Regions from separate parts of the Streptomyces paromomycinus genome, predicted to be linked through region 1. Evidence: predicted binding sites of a transcription regulator. Region 1 holds the regulator's gene; the other holds the start of a gene.

Region 1 (11,622 bases):
GACCTGGCCTTCTTCCCCCTGTACCCGGGGCTGGTCCGCGGTGTGTCCGCCGTCCTGCCGGTGGGCGCGCTCGACGCCGGGCTGCTGCTCGCGTGGACGGCCTCGGCCGTGGCGGCCTGGGGGATCTTCGCGGTCGGCGCGCATCTGTACGGGCGGCGGGCCGGGACGTTCCTGGTGGTGCTGTGGGCGCTGCTGCCGCACGCCGTCATCGAGTCGCTGAGCTATACGGAGCCGCTGCTCACCGCGCTGGCCGCGTGGGCGCTGTACGCCCTGCTCACCGACCGGCCGCTGTGGGCCGGCGCGCTGGCGGTCCTGGCCGGGCTGGCGCGGCCGAACGGCCTCGCGGTGGCCGCGGCGGTCATGGTCGCGGCGGCGGTCGAGATGACGGCGGCCGGACGTAGCCGACGGCGCGGGGACGGCCCGTACCGCCCCGTACTGCGCCGCGCACGCCCCCTCTGGCCCTACTGGGCAGCGGCCCTGACCGCCCCCGCCGGCTGGCTCGGCTATGTCCTGTGGGTGGGGGCGCGCACCGGCGCCGGGCCGCTCGGCTACTTCCAGGTGCAGGAGATCTGGGGCTCGCGGTTCGACTTCGGACGGGACACCCTGCGGTCCGTGAAGCGGCTGTTCCTGCACAACGAGCCGCTGGTGCAGCACTTGGCCGCCGCGGTCGTCGCCGTAGCGATCCTGCTGCTCGTCCTGCTGGTGCTGGACCGGCCGCCCCTGCCGCTGCTCGCCTACACCGCGGTCCTGGTGGTCATGGCGCTGGGCGGCACCGGCTACTTCCCCTCCAAGCCGCGGTTCCTGCTGCCGGCCTTCCCGCTGCTCGTACCGGCGGCGGTCGCGCTGGCCCGCGCCCGGCCGCGCTCCGTCGTCCTGGCGACCGGCTCGCTGGCCGTACTCTCCCTCGGCTACGGCGTGTACCTGCTGACCCTGGCGCCGCTGCCGCTGTGACCGGGACCGGTCGCACACGGCGGCGGGCCCCGGAGCGGATCGCTCCGGGGCCCGCCGGTCACCTGGCCACGGGAAGGCTCACGCCTCCGCGTCACCCGGCTTCTCGTCGCCTTCACCCTCGATGTCGGCCTCCAGGCCGAGCTGCTCGACGATCCACTTGTCGAACTCGATCGACGCGCGGACCCAGCTGACCGTGCTCGACACGAAGTGTTCGAGGGCCACGCCGGTGCCGATCAGCATCGACGCCTCGCCGATCAGACGGACCGTGCCGTCGTCGTGGGTGTGGGTGTACGCCTTGGGCCACAGCGTCCGGCGGTTCCAGTCGTCGAGCGCCTCCAGCAGCTTCGGCTTGTCGTCGATGCCGTGCGGGCGGTCGTAGAACGTGCGGACGGAGAAGATCTGCTGCTCCTCCTCGCCGCGGAACATGAAGTACGTGCGGAACTGCTCCCACGGGGCGGCGAGGTCACCCTCGTCGTCGACTACGTACTTCAGCTCCATCTGGTCGAGGAGCTGCTTGACCAGGTCCTGGTCGGGCAGGACGGGACCATCAGGCCCCGACGGCTGCGGTTCGGGCTGGCCCCCGAAATTCGGGATCGAGGACGGGTCGATGCTCACCGTGGAATTCCCTTCGTATGGTCCCCGCCATCCTCTCCCATCCCGGCCCTGTCATGGCAAGCCCGCCGCCCACTCTCCGCTGCGGGCTAAAAACCCGGGGAGAGGGGCGGCGGGACGCCGGGTGCGACGGCCGGAGGTCAGCGGTCCGGATGTGGCGGTCCGGTGCGGCTCACCGTACGGGAGCCACCGCCAGCGACCTGCCGTCCGCGGCGACATCCACCCGTACGGTGTCGCCGTCCAGCACCTCGCCCGACAGGATCGCCTTGGCGAGCTGGTCGCCGATGGCCGTCTGGACCAGGCGGCGCAGCGGGCGGGCGCCGTAGGAGAGGTCCGGGGCGGCCTGCGGCTGGTCCACGACCGGCTCCTGGCCGAGGAAGGCGAGCCAGGTCAGGGCGCGCTCGGTGACGTCCAGCGTCAGCCTGCGGTCGGCGAGCCGGCGCTGCAGGTGACCGAGCTGGATGCCCGCGATCCGCTGGAGCTGGTCGGTGCCGAGCGGGTGGAAGACCACCAGGTCGTCCAGCCGGTTGAGGAACTCGGGCCGGAACGAGGTCCGTACCGTCTCCAGGACCTTCTCCTTCTTCTGGTCCTCCTTGAGGAGCGGGTCCATCAGGAAGTTCGAGCCCAGGTTGGAGGTCAGGATCAGGATCGTGTTGCGGAAGTCGACCGTGCGGCCCTGGCCGTCGGTGAGCCGGCCGTCGTCCAGGACCTGGAGCAGTACGTCGAAGACCTCGTGGTGCGCCTTCTCCACCTCGTCCAGCAGGACGACGCTGTACGGGCGGCGGCGGACCGCCTCGGTGAGCTGGCCGCCCTCCTCGTAGCCGACGTAGCCGGGCGGGGCGCCGACGAGCCGGGCCACGCTGTGCTTCTCGCCGTATTCGCTCATGTCGATACGGACCATCGCCCGCTCGTCGTCGAAGAGGAAGTCGGCGAGCGCCTTGGCCAGCTCGGTCTTGCCGACACCGGTCGGGCCGAGGAAGAGGAACGAGCCGGTGGGACGGTCCGGGTCGGCGATGCCGGCACGGGTACGGCGCACCGCGTCGGACACCGCTTGTACGGCCTCGGTCTGGCCGATCAGGCGCTTGCCCAGCTCCTCCTCCATGCGCAGCAGCTTCTGCGTCTCGCCCTCCAGCAGGCGCCCGGCCGGGATGCCGGTCCAGGAGCCGACCACGTCCGCGATGTCGTCCGGGCCGACCTCCTCCTTGACCATGGAGGACTTGGCGTCCTGGGACGCCTCCTGCTCGGCCTCGGCCGCGGCGGCCTCCTCCAGCTCCCGCTCCAGGCCCGGGATCTCCCCGTACAGCAGCTTGGAGGCGGTGTCGAAGTCGCCGTCGCGCTGGGCGCGCTCGGCCTGGCCGCGCAGCTCGTCCAGGCGCTCCTTCAGCTCGCCGAGGCGGTTGAGGCCCTGCTTCTCCTTCTCCCAGCGGGCGGTCAGGCCGCGCAGCTCCTCCTCCTTGTCGGCGAGGTCCTTGCGCAGCTTCTCCAGCCGCTGCACGGAGCCGGCGTCGGTCTCGTTCTTGAGCGCCAGTTCCTCCATGCGCAGCCGGTCGACGGAGCGCTGGAGCTCGTCGATCTCCACGGGCGAGGAGTCGATCTCCATGCGGAGGCGGGAGGCCGCCTCGTCGACGAGGTCGATGGCCTTGTCCGGCAGGAAGCGCGAGGTGATGTAGCGGTCGGAGAGGGTGGCGGCGGCGACCAGCGCGGAGTCCGCGATCTGCACCTTGTGGTGGGCCTCGTAGCGGCCCTTGAGGCCGCGCAGGATGGCGACCGTGTCCTCGACGGTCGGCTCGGCGACCAGCACCTGCTGAAAGCGGCGCTCCAGCGCCGGGTCCTTCTCGATGCGCTCGCGGTACTCGTCCAGGGTCGTCGCGCCGACCATCCGCAGCTCGCCGCGGGCCAGCATCGGCTTGAGCATGTTGCCCGCGTCCATGGCGGAGTCGCCGCCGGCCCCGGCGCCGACGACCGTGTGCAGTTCGTCGATGAACGTGATGATCTGCCCGTCGCTGGACTTGATCTCCGCCAGCACGGTCTTGAGGCGCTCCTCGAACTCGCCGCGGTACTTCGCGCCCGCGACCATCGCGCCCAGATCCAGGGCCACCAGCCGCTTGTCGCGCAGCGACTCGGGCACGTCGCCCTTCACTATCCGCTGCGCCAGGCCCTCGACGACGGCGGTCTTGCCGACGCCGGGCTCGCCGATGAGCACCGGGTTGTTCTTCGTACGCCGCGAGAGCACCTGCACCACGCGGCGGATCTCCTGGTCACGGCCGATGACCGGGTCCAGCTTCCCGTCGCGCGCGGCCGCCGTGAAGTCCGTACCGAACTTCTCCAGCGCCTTGTACGTGCCTTCCGGGTCCGGGTTGGTGACCCGCCGGCCGCCCCGGCTGTCCTCGAAGGCGCTCAGCAGCTTCTTGGCCGAGGCGCCCTGCTGCGCCAGCAGCTCGCCGGTGCGGCCGCCCTTGGCGGCGATGCCGATGAGCAGGTGCTCGGTGGAGATGAAGTCGTCGCCGAGCTCCTTCGCGCGCTGCGCGGCGTCGGCGATGACGGCCAGGGTGTCGCGGTCGGGCTGCGGCGGGGCGACCGTGGAGCCCTGCACGCTGGGCAGGGCGGCCAGCTGGCGCTCGGCGCCGGAGCGCAGCGCGACGGCGTCCGCGCCGACGGCGGCCAGCAGGTCGGTGATGTTCTCGTTGTCCGCGCCGGCGAGGAGGGCGAGCAGCAGGTGCACGGGGGGCATGTCCGCGTGTCCCGCCGTCACCGCCCGCTCGTTGGCGGCGCTCAGCGCCTCACGGCTCTTGTTGGTCAGCTCGGCGTCCACTCGCGCGCTCCTCCTTGGGCTCGGTGCGTGATCGGTGCCGTGGTCCGGCAGGGAAACCTGCTCAGCTCAACGTCCGATAAGTTGAGTCTATTCCACTCAACGCGGTTCCGGGCACCGCACCGGCATCTTCCCGGCTTCTTTCGGCATCTTTCGGTCTTCCGGCCCTTCTCCGGGTGCACCGGACGGCCCGGACCATGCCCCCGGCGCGGCAGAACCTGCCGAAGTCAGGCGCTCTTCCCCGGGCCCGTACGACGGCACCCCGGCCTCTTCACCCCTCCTCCACGTTCCCTGCGCTGTCCCTTTGCAGACCCTCCGCACGGCGGCCCCACAGGATCCCCAATTACTCTTCCGGTCATGGCCCACGACCTGGACGACCTCAGCCCCGAGTACCTCGCCTTCTGGAGCGAGCACCTCCTGTGCACGCTGACCACCCTGCGCCCCGACGGCACGCCGCACGTCGTCCCGGTCGGTGTCACCTTCGACGCGAACCAGCGCATCGCCCGCGTGATCACCCGTAAGGACAGCAGCAAGGTCGGCCATGTCCTCGCCGGCGGCCCGGACGGCGCCCGGGTCGCGGTGTGCCAGATGAGCGGCAGGCGGTGGGCCACCCTGGAGGGCGTCGCCCGGATCCGTACGGACGCGGACGTGGTGGCGGACGCGGTACGGCGCTATGCCGAGCGGTACGGGCGCACCCCCACCCCCAAGCCGGACCGGGTGATGATCGAGATCACCGTCAACAAGGCGCTGGGCCGGGCGTAGCGAACCGGCGCACGGCCGCGGAGGACCGCCGGGCGCAGCGCACCGGAGACCGCCCGGGCGGCGGCCGGAACGTCCGCCATGCGTGCGGACCTGCCCAGCCGCCCGGCACCGCCCCTGCACCGCACCCGGCCCACGGCGGTATCGTCGCCCCCACACTCGCCACGTCCCCGGGGGGCGCGATGAACTCGGTCCGAGTGACGGCGATCGCCTGCCTGATGCCGCTGGCAGGCCTGGACGACGACCCCTTCCTGGTGGACGACCACGGCCAGCACGCCATGTGCGCGCAGTGGGCCCAGGCCCGCGACTACGAGCTGACCTGCCGGCTGAGCGTGCACCGGCTCCGCGCCGACCACACCACGCTGTGGCAGGACGTGGCGGCCGGGCTGGTCGACGTGTTCATCGCCCCCAACCGCCGCACGCTGGAGAACGCGATCGCCTCGGCCGACGAATTCTCCGCGCGGTGCGCCGCCGCCGGCGTACGGCTGGAGACCGCCGACTACGACGAGCCGGTCTACACCACCGCGATGCGGTCCCACGTGCACCGCCGGCTGTCCATGCCGACGGCCGGTTACCACGGCTGCTGAACCGGCTGCCGGAACGGCGGCGGGGCCGGGGTGCGCTGTGCACCCCGGCCCCGCATCGCAGACCTCGACGGCCCGCTGCCTACTCGGACCGCTTCTTCGGACGCCACACGACCAGCGCGCCGGCCTGCTGCACGTCCTGATACGGCACCAGGTCCCGGCGGTACGAGGCGTGCACCGCCGCCTCCCGCTGCTGGATGGTGGCGGCCGCGCCCTCGACCGCGTGCTGGAGCTCGGCGACCCGCTGCCGCAGGGCCGTGACCTGGTTCTCCAGCTCGATGATGCGCTTGATGCCGGCGAGGTTGATGCCCTCGTCCTGCGACAAGCGCTGCACTTCCCGGAGCAGTTCGATGTCCCGGGAGGAGTAGCGCCGGCCGCGCCCCGCCGTACGGTCGGGCGAGACCAGCCCCAGGCGGTCGTACTGACGCAGGGTCTGCGGGTGCAGACCCGAGAGCTGAGCCGCGACGGAGATGACGTACACCGGCGACTCTTCGGTCAGTTCGTACGGGTTCCGACGCCCGCCCCGGCCATCCATCCGACTCAAGCTCCCTTCGCGGCCTGGAACAGCTCCGCCCGCGGGTCCTCACCCGCGGTCGCCTCGCGGTAGGACTCCAACGACTCCCGTGCGGTGTCGCCGAGGTCCGTGGGGACGCTCACCTCGACGGTGACCAGCAGGTCGCCGCGGGTGCCGTCCTTGCGCGACGCTCCCTTGCCGCGCACGCGCATCGTACGTCCGTTGGGAGTCCCGGCCGGGAGCTTGAGCGTCACCGGCGGGCCGCCGAGTGTCGGCACCCGCACCTCGCCGCCCAGCGCCGCCTCCGGGAAGGTGACCGGGACGGTGACGGTCAGGTTGTCGCCCTTGCGGCCGAAGACCGGGTGCGCCTCGACGTGCACGACGACGTACAGATCGCCGTTCGGACCGCCGCGCTCGCCCGGGGTGCCCTTGCCGCGCAGCCGGATGCGCTGCCCGTCGGAGACGCCCGCCGGGATCCGCACCTGCATCGTGCGCGAACTGGTCGCCCGGCCGCTGCCCTTGCAGACGTCGCAGGGGTTCTCCGCGATCAGGCCGCGGCCCTTGCAGTCCACACACGGGTCGGTGAGCGAGAAGCCGCCACCGCCGCCGCGGCTGACCTGCCCGGTACCGACGCAGGTCGGGCACACGCGCGGCGTGCCGTTCTTGTCGCCGGTGCCGGAGCACGTCTTGCAGGGCGCCTGGCTGGACATCCGCAGCGGGACCGTGGCCCCGTCCGCCGCCTCGGTGAAGCTCAGCGTCACCTCGGACTCGACGTCCTGCCCGCGGCGCGGCTGCGTACGCGTGCCGCCACCGCGGTTGAACAGGCCGCCGAAGACGTCGCCGAGCCCGCCGCCGAAGCCGCCGCCCGCCGTGCCGCCCTGGGCACCGCCACCGCCGCCGAAGAGGTCGCCGAGGTCGAAGTTGAACGATCCGCCACCGGCGCCGCCGGGGCCGGCGCGGAAGCCGCCGTTGCCGAACAGCGCCCGCGCCTCGTCGTACTCCTTGCGGCGCTTGGGGTCACCGAGGATGTCGTTGGCCTCGGAGATCTCCTTGAAGCGCTCCTCGGCCTTGGCGTCCCCCTTGTTGGCGTCCGGGTGGAACTCCCGGGCCAGCTTGCGGTACGCCTTCTTGATCTCCGCCTCGGTGGCGTCCTTCGGGACGCCGAGGACCTTGTAGTAGTCCTTCTCCACGAAGTCCTTGGTGTTCATCCCCGACGTCCCTCCTCCCGAACTGCTTCTTCCGCCGCCGCGTCAGCCCTCTTCCGGGCCACCGCTCTCCTCGTCCGAAGCCTTCACGTCTTCCTCACCGGCGGCCTTGCCGGGCTGCGCGCCCGGCTGCGGCTCGGCGACCGCGACCCGCGCGGGGCGGATCGTTCGTTCACCGATGCGATACCCCGGCTGGAGGATGGCGACGCACGTGGTCTCCGTGACATCCGGAGCGTAGGAGTGCATCAGCGCCTCGTGGATCGTCGGGTCGAAGGGCTCGCCCTCCTTGCCGAACTGCTGGAGGCCCAGCTTCGCGACCACGGTCTCCAGCGACTCGGCCACCGACTTGAAGCCGCCGACCAGCTCGCCGTGCTCCCGGGCCCGGCCGATGTCGTCGAGCACCGGCAGCAGCTCGGTGAGGAGGTTCGCCGAGGCGATCTCCTTCACCGACACCCGGTCCCGCTCCACCCGGCGACGGTAGTTCTGGTACTCCGCCTGGAGCCGCTGGAGGTCCGCGGTGCGCTCGTTGAGCGCGGTGCGCACCTGGTCCAGCTGCGCCGTGACGGCTACGTCCTGGTTCGTCTCCCCGGCCGGGGCCGAGCCCGCCGTGTCGGCGGACTCGGCCTGCGCCGCGTCATCAGGGGTCTGTGCGGCTTCGGCGGGGACGTCGGGCTTCTTGTCGTCGAAGCCCGGAGTCTCCTCCGTCACGCGGCACCGTCCTTCTTGGGCTTCTCGTCGTCGACGATCTCGGCGTCGACCACGTCGTCCTCGGCCTTGGCCTGCTGACCGCCCGCGGCACCCGCGGCACCGGCGGCGCCCTCGGCACCACCCGCGGCCTGCGCGTCGGCGTACATGGCCTGGCCCAGCTTCTGGCTGACCGCGGCGACCTTCTCGGTCGCGGTGCGGATCTCGGCCGTGTCCTCGCCCTTGAGCTTCTCCTTCAGCTCGGCGACGGCGGTCTCGACCTCGGTCTTCACCTCGGCGGGGACCTTCTCCTCGTTGTCCTTGAGGAACTTCTCCGTCTGGTAGACGAGCTGCTCGCCCTGGTTACGGGACTCGGCGGCCTCGCGGCGGCGGTGGTCCTCGTCGGCGTACTGCTCGGCCTCCTGGCGCATCCGGTCGACCTCGTCCTTCGGCAGCGAGGAGCCGCCGGTGACGGTCATCTTCTGCTCCTTGCCGGTGCCGAGGTCCTTCGCCGCGACGTGCATGATGCCGTTCGCGTCGATGTCGAAGGCGACCTCGATCTGCGGCACGCCGCGCGGGGCCGGGGGCAGACCGGTCAGCTCGAACATGCCGAGCTTCTTGTTGTACGCCGCGATCTCGCGCTCGCCCTGGTAGACCTGGATCTGCACGGAGGGCTGGTTGTCCTCGGCGGTGGTGAAGATCTCCGAGCGCTTGGTCGGGATCGTCGTGTTCCGCTCGATGAGCTTGGTCATGATGCCGCCCTTGGTCTCGATACCGAGGGACAGCGGGGTGACGTCCAGCAGGAGGACGTCCTTGACCTCACCCTTGAGGACACCGGCCTGCAGCGACGCGCCGATGGCGACGACCTCGTCCGGGTTGACGCCCTTGTTGGCGTCCTTGCCGCCGGTCAGCTCCTTGACGAGCTCGGCGACGGCGGGCATCCGGGTCGAGCCGCCGACCAGGACCACGTGGTCGATCTCGGACAGCTCGATGCCGGCGTCCTTGATGACGTTGTGGAACGGGGTCTTGCAGCGCTCCAGGAGGTCCGAGGTGAGCTGCTGGAACTGCGCCCGGGTGAGCTTCTCGTCCAGGTGCAGCGGGCCCTCGGCGGAGGCGGTGATGTAGGGCAGGTTGATCGTCGTCTCGGTGGACGAGGACAGCTCGATCTTCGCCTTCTCCGCGGCCTCGCGCAGGCGCTGGAGCGCCATCTTGTCCTTGGAGAGGTCGACGCCGTGGCCGTTGTTGAACTGCTTGACCAGGTAGTCGACGACGCGCTGGTCCCAGTCGTCACCACCGAGGTGGTTGTCACCGTTGGTCGCCTTGACCTCGACGACACCGTCGCCGATCTCCAGCAGCGAGACGTCGAAGGTACCGCCACCGAGGTCGAAGACCAGGATGGTCTGGTCGTCCTTCTCCAGGCCGTAGGCCAGGGCCGCGGCGGTGGGCTCGTTGACGATGCGCAGGACGTTCAGACCCGCGATCTCGCCGGCCTCCTTGGTGGCCTGGCGCTCGGAGTCGTTGAAGTAGGCCGGAACGGTGATGACCGCGTCCGCGACCTTCTCGCCGAGGTAGGCCTCCGCGTCCCGCTTGAGCTTCTGCAGGATGAAGGCGCTCATCTGCTGCGGGTTGAAGTCCTTGCCGTCCAGGTTGACCTTCCAGTCAGTGCCCATGTGGCGCTTGACCGAACGGATCGTCCTGTCGACGTTGGTGACCGCCTGGCGCTTCGCGACCTCGCCGACCAGCACCTCGCCGTTCTTGGCGAAGGCGACGACGGACGGCGTGGTCCTGGCGCCCTCGGCGTTGGTGATGACGGTGGGCTCACCGCCTTCGAGAACACTGACGACGGAGTTCGTCGTGCCCAGGTCGATGCCGACCGCACGTGCCATTTCGATTCCTCCAGTGACTTGAGTGGAACAGGCTCAAGCGTGCAGCACCATCGCCAGCCTGTCAATTGACCTGAGCCGAACCCGCTCAACTTTTATGTCGGGCTTACCGTCACTCCCTCTTCGGGGGACGCCGGACGGGATGGGAAGGGTTGCCTGCGCGACACAGATCACCGGCCGGGCGGCTTCATGGCGCTCGGGATACTGGGTAACCTCAGCGCAGACCCGAAAAGTTACTGCTTAGTAATCGCTGTAGTCCTTGAACCGCGGTCTCCGCGTACCCCTCGTACGTACGCGCAGCCCCTCAAGTATTCCCCGTAACCCCCGCACTCGCAGGCCCGAGGAGCCACCCATGCAACTCGCCGCGATCATCGTGTCGCTGGTCCTAATCGCGGTCGGCGTCGCACTGTTCGGCCGTGCCGTCCTGCAGATCGTCCGCCAGCTGCGGCTCGGCCAGCCCGTACCCGCCGGCACCCGGACCGATGCCCCGACGCAACGCACGGTCACGGTGGTCAAGGAGTTCCTCGGCCACACCCGGATGAACCGCTGGGGCGTCGTGGGCGCGGCGCACTGGTTCGTGGCGGTGGGCTTCTTCTCGCTGCTGCTGACGATCGTCAACGCGATCGGCCAGCTCTTCAAGGCCGACTGGCTGCTGCCCGTCGTCGGCGAATGGATGCCGTACAACGTCTTCGTCGAGTTCATCGGCACCATGACGGTGCTCGGCATCCTGGCCCTGATCGTCATCCGCCAGCTGAGCAAGCCGGGCAAGCCGGGCCGCAAGTCCCGCTTCGCGGGCTCCAACTTCGGCCAGGCGTACTTCGTCGAGGCCGTCATCCTCGTCGTCGGCGTCTGCATCTTCATGCTGCACGCGCTGGAGGGCGCCCAGCACCACGTGGACGGCTACGAGGCGTCGTTCTTCATCTCGTACCCCGTGGTCTCGTGGCTGGAGGGCATGGACGTCGCGACGCTCCAGAACCTCACCTACTTCTTCGCCGGCCTGAAGATCGCGACGTCGTTCATCTGGATGATCACGGTCGCGCTGAAGACCGACATGGGCGTCGCCTGGCACCGCTTCCTCGCCTTCCCGAACATCTGGTTCAAGCGCGAGGCCGACGGCGACGTCGCGCTCGGCGCGCTCCAGCCCATGACCAGCGCGGGCAAGCCGATCGACTTCGAGGACCCGGGCGAGGACGACCAGTTCGGCGTCTCCCAGGTCGAGCACTTCTCCTGGAAGGGCCTGCTCGACTTCTCCACCTGCACCGAGTGCGGCCGCTGCCAGTCGCAGTGCCCCGCCTGGAACACCGGCAAGCCGCTGTCGCCGAAGCTGATGATCATGGCGCTGCGGGATCATGCGCACGCCAAGGCTCCGTACCTGCTCGCCGGTGGCGGCAAGGACGAGGAGGGCGCCGAGAAGGCGACCGCCGCCCAGCTCAAGGACGTTCCGGCGGCGGCGCTGGCCGAGGCCGAGCGCCCGCTGATCGGCACCCTCGAAGAGGGCGGCGTCATCGACCCCGACGTCCTGTGGTCCTGCACCACCTGCGGCGCCTGCGTCGAGCAGTGCCCGGTCGACATCGAGCACATCGACCACATCGTCGACATGCGCCGCTACCAGGTCATGATC
Region 2 (11,622 bases), 1.7 Mb from region 1:
GTCCGAGGTGTCCATCAGGAAGCACCCGTTCGCGATGATCTCGAAGTGCTCGCCCCGCTCCCGCAGCACCACCTCGCCGTACGGGCCCTCACGGCGGTCGAGGACCCGTGGCCCGCCACCGGGCGCGGGCGGGCCGGACACGTGCACGGGGCGGTCGGGCATGGCGTGCGCGGGATGAGACATGACGGCCATCCTGACCAACCGGGGCGGGACGGGTCCAACCGGTTTACGGGCCCGGGGCCGGGCGGCGCCGCCCGTGACGCACGTCACGGGCACAGCTCGCTCATGGGTTGAACGTGCAGGCTGTCCCGTACGTAGATCCTCAATGGCGGGCGCGCCGACGGCGCCGGCAGCCACGGACGGAAGGGGCCAGCCACCAGTGAGCCGGGTGAACACGGCAGGAGCCTCCGCCAAGACCCCACCCAACGAGGGAGCCCCCGCCCCTCAAACGGCCTCTTTCGCGGGAAGCGGGGGCGCCGGCGGGGTGGCGCCTCTGGAAGGGGTGCCGAGGCCGCGGGCGGCCGGGAGCGCGGAGGTCGGGGGCGCGGCGGTCGTCGGTCCCGTGCCGGCCCTGGGGCCCGTTCGGGTGACGCGGCCGTCATGGTCCGGCTTGAGCCGGAGCCGGTGGCCCAAGCCCTGGCGTCTGCTCCCCGGTCCCCGCACCACCCCTTTCACCTTCGGCTACACGCTCCTCCTCGTCGCCACCTCGCTCTTCGCCGAGCACGCCGACCCGGAGCTGGTCCACCGCCTGCTCCAGGCATCCAGCACGGACGTCGAGCACCTGGCGCAGGCGCCCTTGCTGGTGCTCGTCGCCAGCGCCCTGTGGATCGCCGGTGGCCCGGCCTCCGCGTACGCCGTCGCCTTCCTGATCGTCCTGACGGCCCTGGAGCGCCGGGCCGGTGCCCTGCGGACGGCCGCGGTCTTCTTCGGCGGCCACGTGATCGCGACGCTCGCCACCGAACTCCCGGTCGGCGCCGCGGTCGCCCTCGGCCACCTCCCTGTCGACGCGCTGCAACGCCTCGACTACGGCATCAGCTTCGGCGTGATGGCCTGCACCGGCGCCCTGGCGGGCCTGCTGCCGGGCTGGGCCCGGTGGCCGCTCCTCGGAGGCGTGACCTGGTTCGCCGTCAGCAACCTGCTGCTCTCCGGCGACCCCGTCAGCGACTCGGGCCACTTCCTCGCCCTCGTCCTCGGCACCCTCGCCTGGCCCCTCCTGCGACGCCCCCGCGGGCCTCGTCCGGCGGCGATTGTCAGTGGCCGTTGCTAGCTTCCTGAGCATGCTTCTCCACGGCTCGACGGGGGAGTGGAGCGAGGGTTGCACCCGGCCACGAAGACCGGGGCCCCGCTCCGTCAGGAAGAGGCACCCACCATGCGCATGATCTTCGTCAACCTGCCGGTCAAGGACATCGCCGCGTCCCGCGAGTTCTTCACCCGCCTCGGCTTCGCCTTCAACCCCGACTTCTCCGACGAGCACACCCTGTGCATGGTCGTCGAGGAGAACATCTGCGTCATGCTCCTTCAGGAGGCCCGCTTCCGGGACTTCATCAACGGCGACATCAGCGACGCCGCGAAGACGAAGGAAGTCCTCACGTGTCTGTCCTGCGACAGCCGCGAAGAAGCCGACACCATCCTTGGCAAGGCCCTGGCCGCCGGCGCTAGCCCTTGGAAGCCGGCGATGGAGGCGGGTCCGATGTATGGCGTCAGCTTCCAGGACCTCGACGGTCACGTCTGGGAGTTCATGCACATGGCTCAGGGCTGAGCGCGCGCGGGGGTTGCGCTTCGCGCGGGGGTGTGTGCCGGCGTTCGGTTCGCATTGCTTGGGTGGTGGGGGCGGGGGCGCGCAGGGGGCCAACTCCTCGGCATCCTTTAGTTGAAGTGAATCGGATAGTGGGGCAGCGTGCGGACTGCCTGCGGGGATGGCCCCCTACGCGCCCCCTCCGGCCGGATTGGCGAGCCGAGGTCGGTGGGGGAGTTTTCGATGGCGCCCGGGTCCGCTTCTCCTGGTGGTGAGGCTCGCGGGATGGTGGCGGCACGGCAGGCCACTCCCCGGCGGTGGAACGCGCGCCCTGGGCCAGCCCACCCCGACGCGGCTCCGCCGCGCCACCCGGGCGCTGACGCGCCGGACCACACCCGGCCACTCGGGCACCCGGACGCTCGCGCACTCGGACGCTGACGCGCCGGACGACGCGCGGCCACTCGGGCACTCGCGCACCCGGGCACTCGGGCGCCGAGGCGCACCGGGGTGCCGGGACGCACCGGGACGCGCCCGGCTTGTGAAAGTCCCCAGCCCGATCGCTCGGAAAGCCGCCATTCCGGCCAGGGCTCGGGTCGCGCAGGGGTCTCCCCGCAGGCAGTCCGCAGGCTGGCGCAGGTATCCGATTCACTGCAGCTAAAGGATGCCGAGGAGTGACCCCGGAGTGGCCCCGAGCCCCACCCACCGGACCCTCCGCGCAGAACGCGCACCCCCACCCGGCCCCCCGGCCAAAGGACCCGGCCAGCGCACCCCAAGCCCGTCCGGCGATTGAGGACACAGGAACCCCAGCCACAACGGGCGAACACGAAAAATGATCGCTCACAGCGAACAGGGCAGGGCGCAGGGAACATCCGCGCAGCGGCACGCATTGAGTGGACGTAACTCAACTTGCCTGCCGAAGGGGAGATCATGGCTTCGACGTCCACCTCGCTCACTCTGCCCGTGCTGCCCCTCGACGACGAGGTCGTGCTGCCCGGCATGGTGGTGCCGCTGGACCTTTCCGAGGCGGACGTGCGGGCCGCGGTCGAGGCCGCGCAGTCCGCCGCCTCACCGGGTAACAAGCCGCGGGTGCTTCTTGTGCCGCGGATCGACGGCGCGTACGCGGGCATCGGTGTGCTGGGCCGCGTCGAGCAGGTCGGGCGGCTGTCCGACGGTGACCCCGGCGCGCTGATCCGCGGACTCGGCCGCGTCAAGATCGGCGCCGGTACCACCGGCCCCGGCGCCGCCCTGTGGGTGGAGGGCACCACCGTCGACGAGACGGTGCCCGAGCCGCTGCCCGGCGCGGTCACCGAGCTGGTCAAGGAGTACAAGGCGCTGGCCACCGACTGGCTCAAGAAGCGCGGCGCCTGGCAGGTCGTGGACCGCGTCCAGCAGATCGAGGACGTCTCGCAGCTCGCGGACAACTCCGGCTACTCGCCGTTCCTGAGCACCCAACAGAAGGTGCTCCTGCTGGAGACCACCGACCCGGTGGCGCGGCTGAAGCAGGCCACCGAAGCGCTGCGCGAGCACCTCGCCGAGCAGGACGTGGCGGAGGCCATCGCCAAGGACGTCCAGGAGGGCGTCGACAAGCAGCAGCGCGAGTTCCTGCTGCGCCGCCAGATGGAGGCCGTCCGCAAGGAGCTGGCCGAGCTGAACGGCGACCCGGAGGACGAGGGCGAGGACTACCGCGCCCGCGTCGAGGCCGCCCAGCTGCCCGAGGACGTCCGCAAGGCGGCCCTCAAGGAGGTCGACAAGCTGGAACGGTCCAGCGACCAGAGCCCCGAGGGCAGCTGGATCAGGACCTGGCTGGACACGGTCCTGGAGCTGCCGTGGAACGAGCGCACGGAGGACGCGTACGACATCCCCGGCGCCAAGGAGATCCTGGACGCCGACCATGCCGGTCTGGAGGACGTCAAGGAGCGCATCACCGAGTACCTGGCCGTGCGCAAGCGGCGCGCGGACCGCGGCCTCGGGCTGGTCGGCGGCCCGACAGCAGGGGCATCGCGCAGCGATTCCGGCAAGGGTGGTGGTGGGCGACGGGCGGGCGGCGCCGTGCTGGCCCTGGTCGGGCCGCCCGGCGTCGGCAAGACCTCGCTGGGCGAGTCCGTGGCCCGTGCCATGGGCCGCAAGTTCGTCCGGGTCGCGCTCGGCGGCGTACGGGACGAGGCGGAGATCCGCGGTCACCGGCGTACGTACGTCGGAGCGCTGCCCGGCCGTATCGTCCGGGCCGTCAAGGAGGCCGGTTCGATGAACCCGGTCGTCCTGCTCGACGAGATCGACAAGGTCGGCTCGGACTTCCGGGGCGACCCGGCCGCCGCCCTCCTCGAAGTCCTCGACCCGGCGCAGAACCACACCTTCCGGGACCACTACCTGGAGGTCGAGCTGGACCTGAGCGACGTGGTCTTCCTGGCCACCGCCAACGTCCTGGAGGCCATACCGGAGCCGCTGCTCGACCGCATGGAGCTGGTCCGGCTCGACGGTTACACCCAGGACGAGAAGGTCGTCATCGCCCGGGACCACCTGCTGCCGCGCCAGCTGGAGCGGGCCGGACTGGAGTCCGGCGAGGTCACGCTCACGGACGCGGCGCTGCACAAGCTGGCCGGCGAGTACACCCGCGAGGCGGGCGTACGGAACCTGGAGCGGGCCGTCGGGCGGCTGCTGCGCAAGGTCGCGGCCCAGAGCGAACTGGGCGAGCGCGACCTGCCCTTCACGGTGGGTGTGGACGAGCTGCGCCCGCTGATCGGGCGTCCGCACCACACCCCGGAGTCGGCGCAGGACCCGGCCGAGCGGCGCACGTCCGTACCGGGCGTGGTCACCGGCCTCGCGGTCACCGGCGCGGGCGGCGACGTGCTGTACGTGGAAGCCTCGCTGGCCGACCCGGAGACCGGCGCGTCCGGACTTCAGCTCACCGGGCAGCTGGGCGACGTGATGAAGGAGTCCGCGCACATCGCGCTGTCCTTCCTGCGCTCGCACGGCGCCGAACTGGAACTGCCGGTCGGCGACTTGAAGGAGCGTGGCGTCCACCTGCACGTACCGGCGGGCGCGGTCCCGAAGGACGGCCCGAGCGCGGGCGTGACCATGACGACGGCGCTGGCCTCGCTGCTCTCCGGGCGGACGGTGCGCCCGGACGTGGCGATGACCGGCGAGGTCTCGCTGACCGGGCGGGTGCTGCCGATCGGCGGCGTCAAGCAGAAGCTGCTCGCGGCGCACCGGGCGGGCATCACGACCGTGGTCATCCCCAAGCGCAACGAGCCGGATCTGGACGACGTCCCCGCCGAGATCCTGGAGAAGCTGGACGTCCACCCGGTCTCCGACGTCCGCCAGGTCCTCGACCTGGCCCTGACCCCGGCCTCGGCCCCGGCCGCCCCGGAGGTCCCGGTCGCGGCGTGACGGACGCGACCGGCCCCACCGGCCCGGAGTCCCCTGGCACGGGGGCTCCGGGCCGCGCGTGTCCCGGTCACCGTGCGTATCGTTGTACTGCGCGACTGCCCGCACTTCGCGGCGGTGGGGAGGAGCGCAGATGACCATCGAGCTGACCGACAACAGGATCGAGATCGAGATGGCCGACAGCGACGAGCTCAGCCTGGACATGCTGTTCGACTGGCTGGAGCGGATGCCCGTCCCCGAGGGCTACAAGGCAGAGATCGTCGAGGGGGCCATTTTCATGACGCCGCAACGGGACAACCATTGGGACATCATCGCCGCGATTTACGATCAATTGCGGTCCCGCTACCCGCGGAAGCGGGTGAAGTCCGATGTCCGCTTGGACTTCCCCGGCCACCTCAACGGTTTCGCTTGCGACGTGGTCGCGCTGCGGGACGGTGCGGAGAAGGACGACAAGGGACGCTGGCGATACCAGGACATCGAATGCGTCGCCGAAGTCATCTCCAGGGACACGTCGCGCAACGACTATGGCCCCAAGAAGGACGCCTACGCCCTGGCGGGAGTGCCCGTCTATCTCATTGTCGATCCGTACCTCGGGCAGTGCCACCTCTACACGGCTCCCAAAGACGGCACCTACCGCCTCGGTCCGGCCATCAAGTTCGGCGACCCGGTCGACCTGACCGACACGGTCGTCGGCCTTTCGCTGGACACGGCGGAATTCGGCCGGGAGTGACGGCGCTTTGAGGAATGAGCCGGGTGACGGCAGCGACCGCAGAGCGCTGAACGAGTTGTTCGAGCCGCTTTACGAGACCGTCCCGGAGGGGATGAAGGCGGAAGTCGTCGACGGTGTCGTCAGCACGTGGCCGCAGCGGAGCATGTACTGGGAGATCACCATGAGTGTTCTGTGCCAGTTGGACATCCGCTGCGGGCAGCGGAGCCGGCTCATGTCCGACGTCCGCCTCGACCTCCCGAGGCGCCTCAACGCTTTCTGCCCTGACCTTTTCAAGCTGTCGGACGGGGCGGAGCCGGACGAAGAAGGGCATTGGCGCTATCAGGACGTCGAGTTCGTCCTTGAGGTCATCTCTCGGGAAACCGGACTCCACGATTACGGACCGAAGAAAGCCGCCTACGCCGAGGGTAAGGTACCCGTCCACCTGATCGTGGACCCGTACACCGCGAAGTGGCACCTCCACACCCTCCCCGAGAACGGCGCGTACCGCTCGCAGCAGAGCATGGACTTCGGCGCTCCCGTCGACCTGACGAGCACGGCACTCGGACTGACGTTGGAAACCGGCGAGTTTCCCAGGGACTGCCGACGGAGAAGCGGGCCCCGGTGCGCGCCCCGCGACGCCGGGACCCACCGCCTCACCCGTTCGCCAACGCCCGCAACCGCTCGTACGCCCCGTTGAACCGGTTCCGGTCGCCGACCGTGGTGCCCGACGACGTGTACTGCCAGACGGTGTGGAAGTCCCAGCCTGCCGGGAGTTCGCCGGCCGAGGAGCCGTAGCGGGGGATCCACAGGGGGTTGACGGAGCCGAAGCCCGCGTAGTTGCCGGTGCACTGTTTCCACCAGCTGGTGGAGGTGTAGATGACGGCGTCCCTGCCGGTGCGTGCCTTGTACGTCGCGAAGAAGTCCTTTATCCAGGCGACCAGGCCGGCCGCGCTCTTGCCGTAGCAGGTGGAACCGTACGGGTTGTACTCCATGTCGAGGGCGCCGGGCAGGGTGCGGCCGTCCTTGGACCAGCCGCCGCCGTGGTCGACGAAGTAGTTGGCCTGGGCGGTGCCGCTGGAGGTGTCGGGGGTGGCGAAGTGGTACGCGCCGCGGGTCATGCCGACGTTGTAGGAGCCGTTGTACTGCTGCGCGAAGTAGGGGTTGGTGTAGCTGGTGGACTCGGTGGCTTTGACGTAGGCGAAGCGGACTCCGGCGTTCCAGAGGGTCTGCCACGGGACGTCGCCGTTGTGGCTGCTGACGTCGACGCCTTCGACGGAGGCGAGGGTGGGCGGCGGCGCCTCGCCCGGCGCGTCGCCCTCGTGGTGGGTGACCTGGGAGCCGGCCCAGTCCAGACCGGGGTGGGCGGGTTCGGGGGCGGCGCCGTACGGGGTGGCGCCGGCGGTGCCCGGCAGCCCGAGGAGCAGGGCGGCGACGGTGAGGAACGTCAATGCCGCGGCCGCGAAGGGGCTCGGGCGGCGGACGGCGGGGCGGCCGGATCTGTGCACGGGCATACGTGCCTCCGAGGATCTCGGTGAACTGACCTGAGGGGGGACCGGCCGGACGGGCCACGGCGCGCCGCGGGGCGCGTGGGGCGGGACGAGGGGAGTGGCGTGGCCGTACCGAGCGGTGTGGTGTGGTCATGCCAAGAACGTGCCGACGACGGTACGCGCGTAGATGCGGCGGGCAAAGAGGGGAGCCGGGCTTCCGTTGGTCTAATCCTGCGAAATACTGGACAAGCTGCGGCTTCGGCCGCCGCCGCAGGAAACTTTCACGGTACGGAAAGCGGGAGAGGGCGCCGACGTGCACGACACCAGAGCCGACAGCGTGGCAGGGACGGACGAACCCGGTGGTGTGGACCAGGTGTTCCTCTCCCTGGAGCGGGAGCTGGCGGTCTTCCTGCGCCGCGCCCGGGCCACCTCCGGCGAGCTGGCCCGGGAGGTGCACCCGGAGCTGGAGGCGGCCGCGTACGGCCTGCTCGTCCGTCTCGCCGACGCGGGGCAGCAGCGGGCCACCGAACTCGCCGGTTACTTCGGCGTGGGCAAGGCGACCATGAGCCGGCAGCTGCGTGCCCTGGAGGACCTCGGGCTGATCGACCGCGAGCCGGACCCGGCCGACGGGCGGGCCGTCCTGGTGCGCCTCACCGACGAGGGGCACGACCGGTTCGGCCGGGTACGCAACAGCCGCCGTGCCCAGTACGCGCGGCGGCTCGCCTCCTGGGACCGCCGCGAGGTCGCCGAACTGGCGCGCCTGCTCCACCGGTTGAACGCGGAGCAGGACGCGGAAGAGGGGTGCGGGGCGGCCGCCAGGGGCGAGCGGAGCGGGAAGGGCGGGAACGGCTGAGAGCCGGCGCGGCCCCTGCGAGGCGTGCGCACCGGCTCTCGGTGGGTCGTCCGTGACGGCCGCCTCCTCCGCGGACGGCCGGCATCGCGTACGGGGCTGTGTACGGATCTCCTCGTACGGACCTTCCTGTACGGGCCCCGGTAGGGTCTCCCCGTCCGGGTCTCCCCGTACGGGTCAGCTCTGCGCGTGCAGCCTCAGTGGCAGCCGCCGCAGGCGCCAGGTGCCGGGCTGCCGCAGGCGTTCCTGGTCCTCCAGCTGTTCCGGGGTGAGGGCGAGCGCCAGGTCCGGGTAGCGGGTGAGCAGCTTGCCGTAGGCCACCTCGGCCTCCTGCCGGGCGAGTGAGGCACCCAGGCAGTAGTGCATGCCGTGCCCGAAGCCGACGTGGTCCTCGGCGCGGCCGGCCGGCTGCCGCGTCAGGTCGAGCCGCTCCGGTCCGGTGTAGTGGCGCGGGTCGTGGTTGGCCGCGACGAGGCTGAACATCAGGGCGTCGCCCTGGCGGACCTGGACACCGGCGACCTCGGTGTCCTCCATGGCGTACCGCAGCTGGGTGGCCTGGATCGGCCCGCACCAGCGCATCAGCTCATGGACCGCGCGCGGCAGCAGCGCCGGGTCCTCGTCGATCAGCCGCCGCTGGTCGGGGTGGGTGAGCAGGGCGAGGGTGCCGTTGCTGATGAGGTGGGCGGTGGTCTCGTGACCGGCCAGCACCAGGGTCAGGACCAGGGTGACCATCTCGACGTCGCTCAGCCGGCCGCCGTCGTCGTCCTGCGCCCGGATGAGCCCGCTGAGCAGGTCGTCCCGCAGGGCCGCGCGCCGCTGGTCGATCACCTCGTGGATGTGCGCGATCATCTCCGGCATGGTGGCGCCGATGCGCTTGGGGTTCAGCGAGGCGAGCTCGGTACCGAACCGCCGCCACAGCGCCCGGTCCTCCTCGTCGATGCCGACCAGCTCGCAGATGACCGTGATGGGCAGCGGGTAGGCGAAGTGCTCGACGAGGTCGACGACGCCGTCCTCGGCATGGTCCGGCAACCGCGCCAGCAGCTCGTCGGTGATCCGCTCGACGCGCGGCCGCAGGTCCTGGATACGGCGCGCGGTGAAGGCACGGGAGACCAGGCGGCGCAGCCGGGTGTGGTCCGGCGGATCGCTGGTGAGGATGGTGTCGGTGAGGTACGGGGCCAGGTGCTCGGGGATGCCGAACAGCTCGATCAGCCGGGCACGCGGGTCCTGCTCCGCGCCGATACCGGGCACCAGGGTCGGGTTGTTGACGAAGCGCTGGTCGCGCATCACCTCGCGCACCACGTCGAAGCGGGTCACCAGCCAGATGGGCGAGTCGTCGAGGAACCGGGCGCGCACGAGCGGGGCCTGCTCGCGCAGCGTGCCGTAGCCGGTGTACGGGTTGTCCAGCAGCTCCGGTTCCATCAGGTTCGGCTCGCCCGGGTGGAGGCCGACGTAGGAGGGGAGCGAGGTGCGGTCGGTGGTGGAAGAGGTGGTGTCCGCAGAGGCGGCGGCCGAAGGGGTGGTGGCCGGGGCGGACGCGGTCGAGGGGGAGGCGGTGGAGGCGGGCGGGGTGGCCGCCCGGGACTCGGTGGGCGATGTGGTCATCGTGCGTTCTCCTCCTGATCAGGCGTGACCGGGGGTCACGGGCGGAGCTGGCGCCGTACTTCCTGCCGGCTCAGCTCCTCCAGACGCGCATAGCGCGTGATGACGACGGGGGCCGCCGCGGCGACGGCCTCCGGGTCGGGGTCGCCGGGCGGCTCCAGCGCGGTGCGGACCGTGTGGCACAGCAGGTCGGCCCGCTCCTCCGGGGCGCCCGGAGCGCGGTCGGGAAGCAGCACCTCGGCCTGGACGTAGCCGGTGACCGTCGCCATGCAGACGTACATCTGCTGGTCGACGCTCAGGTCTTCGCGCACCAGGCCGTGGGCGCGCAGGGTGGTCAGCTGCGAGCGCAGCGTCTCGTGGCTCGCCTCCACCAGTTCCACGAGTTCCTTCTTGGCGATGTCGTTGAGGCGCCCGAGGATGTCGGAGTCGTCGAGGTAGAGGGCGCGCAGCACCGGGTCGTCCATGAAGTCCAGGAGTGACCCGCGCAGCGCCCGGCTGGGCAGGATGCAGCGGCGGTCGGCCCGCATCCGGTCCAACTGCCTGCGGTGGGCGGCCGCCTTGGCGCGGAGCACCACGGCCAGCAGCAGCGCGTCCTTGTTCTTCCAGTGCAGGTAGACCGTGCCTTTGCCGACGTCCGCCCGGCGGGCGATCTCGTCGGTGGTCACGCGACGGTAGCCCCAGGCGAGCAGCAGCTCGCATGCGGCGTCCAGGATGCGTTCGCCCCGTTCCGCGCGTTCGTCGGCTTCCACGGCCCCTCCTGACTGTATGACCAGATGTCGAATCTGGTCATACAGTCAAAGCTAGGCCGGGCGGTGCCTGTCGTGACAGGCCCTTTCCAGCCTTACGGGCGGAATTGCGGCGGCTGCTGCCCCGCCCGGCGGCAATTGCCGCCGGGCCCGGCCGGATCACGGCTCGACCAGCACCACCGTCGCGTCGTCGCGGGACTTGCCGCGCGGGAAACGGGCGCCGCCCGGATCGGCGTCCTCCAGCGCCCGCACCCTGTCGACCAGCGCCTGCGGCCCCTCCTTGCGCACCAACGCGAGGCAGTCCGCCCACGAGCCTTCACCGAAGACCTCGACCCACCGTGACGCCCCGTCACTGAGCGCGGCCAGCGACCGTACTTCGGTACGTGGGAGGGAACCGGTGACCGCGCGCGCCGCCACCGCCGGGTCGGCCGCCGCGGTGAAGAACCCGCCCTCGGCGTTGCGCAGCGCCTCCACGGCCGCTCCGTACTCGCGGCCTGCGGCGACGCGTTCGGCGGAGCCGCGCGGCAGGGCCCGTACGGTCTCGCGCAGGGCCTGTACGGCGGGCGGCAGTTCGTCCAGGCGGGTGTCCAGAATGGGCCGTACCGTACCGTCCGGATGCTCGGCGAGCAGGACGGAATCGGACAGGACCAGGTACTCGACGGTGGCCGGCGACCACCGGACGGCCACCGCGGTTGCCTGTGGTGTGCGGGGGTGAGAAAGGTCACAGGTCGACCGGTGAACTTCAGCCGTCCGGGAGATGGCGGCCGACAGCACCTCAGGGAGTGTCATATCCCGGAATGAACCGGACAGTTCGAGCATCGCGCCCCCGAGGCGCGCGGTGTACCACGGCACCCCGTGCGGGCAGCCGGTCCCGTCCGGGGGCGGGGTCACGCCGTCCAGCAGGACCATGACTCCGCCCTGGCCGGAGGCGGGCAGGGCGACGGACGCGTAGTCCTCGTTCGGGTGTTGGGGGTCTCCCGGCTCGGTGGCCAGTTCGATGCGCATGGCGGCCAGTCTGCCGCAGCGCGTCCGGTTTCCCGCGGTGTGCGGACTTCGCCGGGCTCCGGGGCGTATCAGCAGGTCAGGGGCGTGCGGTGGGGCTGAAAATCGCG

What was found. Region 1 encodes HspR, which represses chaperone genes until heat shock. Its sites were predicted from a motif close to TTGAGNNNNNNNNNCTCAA; they were not measured.
Region 2: lon (endopeptidase La) is a predicted target of HspR. The motif match lies at 2,622-2,640, and genes of this name have one in related genera.

Annotation. Positions count from the first base shown of each region.
Region 1 is NZ_BHZD01000001.1:5,106,346-5,117,967, reverse strand. It holds gene OEIGOIKO_RS21680 (hypothetical protein) at 1-951, shown strand, start outside; gene OEIGOIKO_RS21675 (YbjN domain-containing protein) at 1,030-1,566, opposite strand; gene clpB (ATP-dependent chaperone ClpB) at 1,736-4,375, opposite strand; gene OEIGOIKO_RS21665 (TIGR03618 family F420-dependent PPOX class oxidoreductase) at 4,730-5,134, shown strand; gene OEIGOIKO_RS21660 (hypothetical protein) at 5,314-5,718, shown strand; gene OEIGOIKO_RS21655 (heat shock protein transcriptional repressor HspR) at 5,798-6,250, opposite strand; gene dnaJ (molecular chaperone DnaJ) at 6,256-7,437, opposite strand; gene grpE (nucleotide exchange factor GrpE) at 7,480-8,142, opposite strand; gene dnaK (molecular chaperone DnaK) at 8,139-10,004, opposite strand; gene OEIGOIKO_RS21635 ((Fe-S)-binding protein) at 10,354-11,622, shown strand, end outside.
Region 2 is NZ_BHZD01000001.1:3,367,753-3,379,374, reverse strand. It holds gene OEIGOIKO_RS13640 (spermidine synthase family protein) at 1-183, opposite strand, end outside; gene OEIGOIKO_RS13635 (rhomboid-like protein) at 611-1,267, shown strand; gene OEIGOIKO_RS13630 (VOC family protein) at 1,370-1,759, shown strand; gene lon (endopeptidase La) at 2,663-5,122, shown strand; gene OEIGOIKO_RS13620 (Uma2 family endonuclease) at 5,253-5,849, shown strand; gene OEIGOIKO_RS13615 (Uma2 family endonuclease) at 5,857-6,525, shown strand; gene OEIGOIKO_RS13610 (lysozyme) at 6,482-7,339, opposite strand; gene OEIGOIKO_RS13605 (MarR family winged helix-turn-helix transcriptional regulator) at 7,629-8,168, shown strand; gene OEIGOIKO_RS13600 (cytochrome P450 family protein) at 8,343-9,767, opposite strand; gene OEIGOIKO_RS13595 (TetR/AcrR family transcriptional regulator) at 9,803-10,513, opposite strand; gene OEIGOIKO_RS13590 (protein phosphatase 2C domain-containing protein) at 10,670-11,515, opposite strand.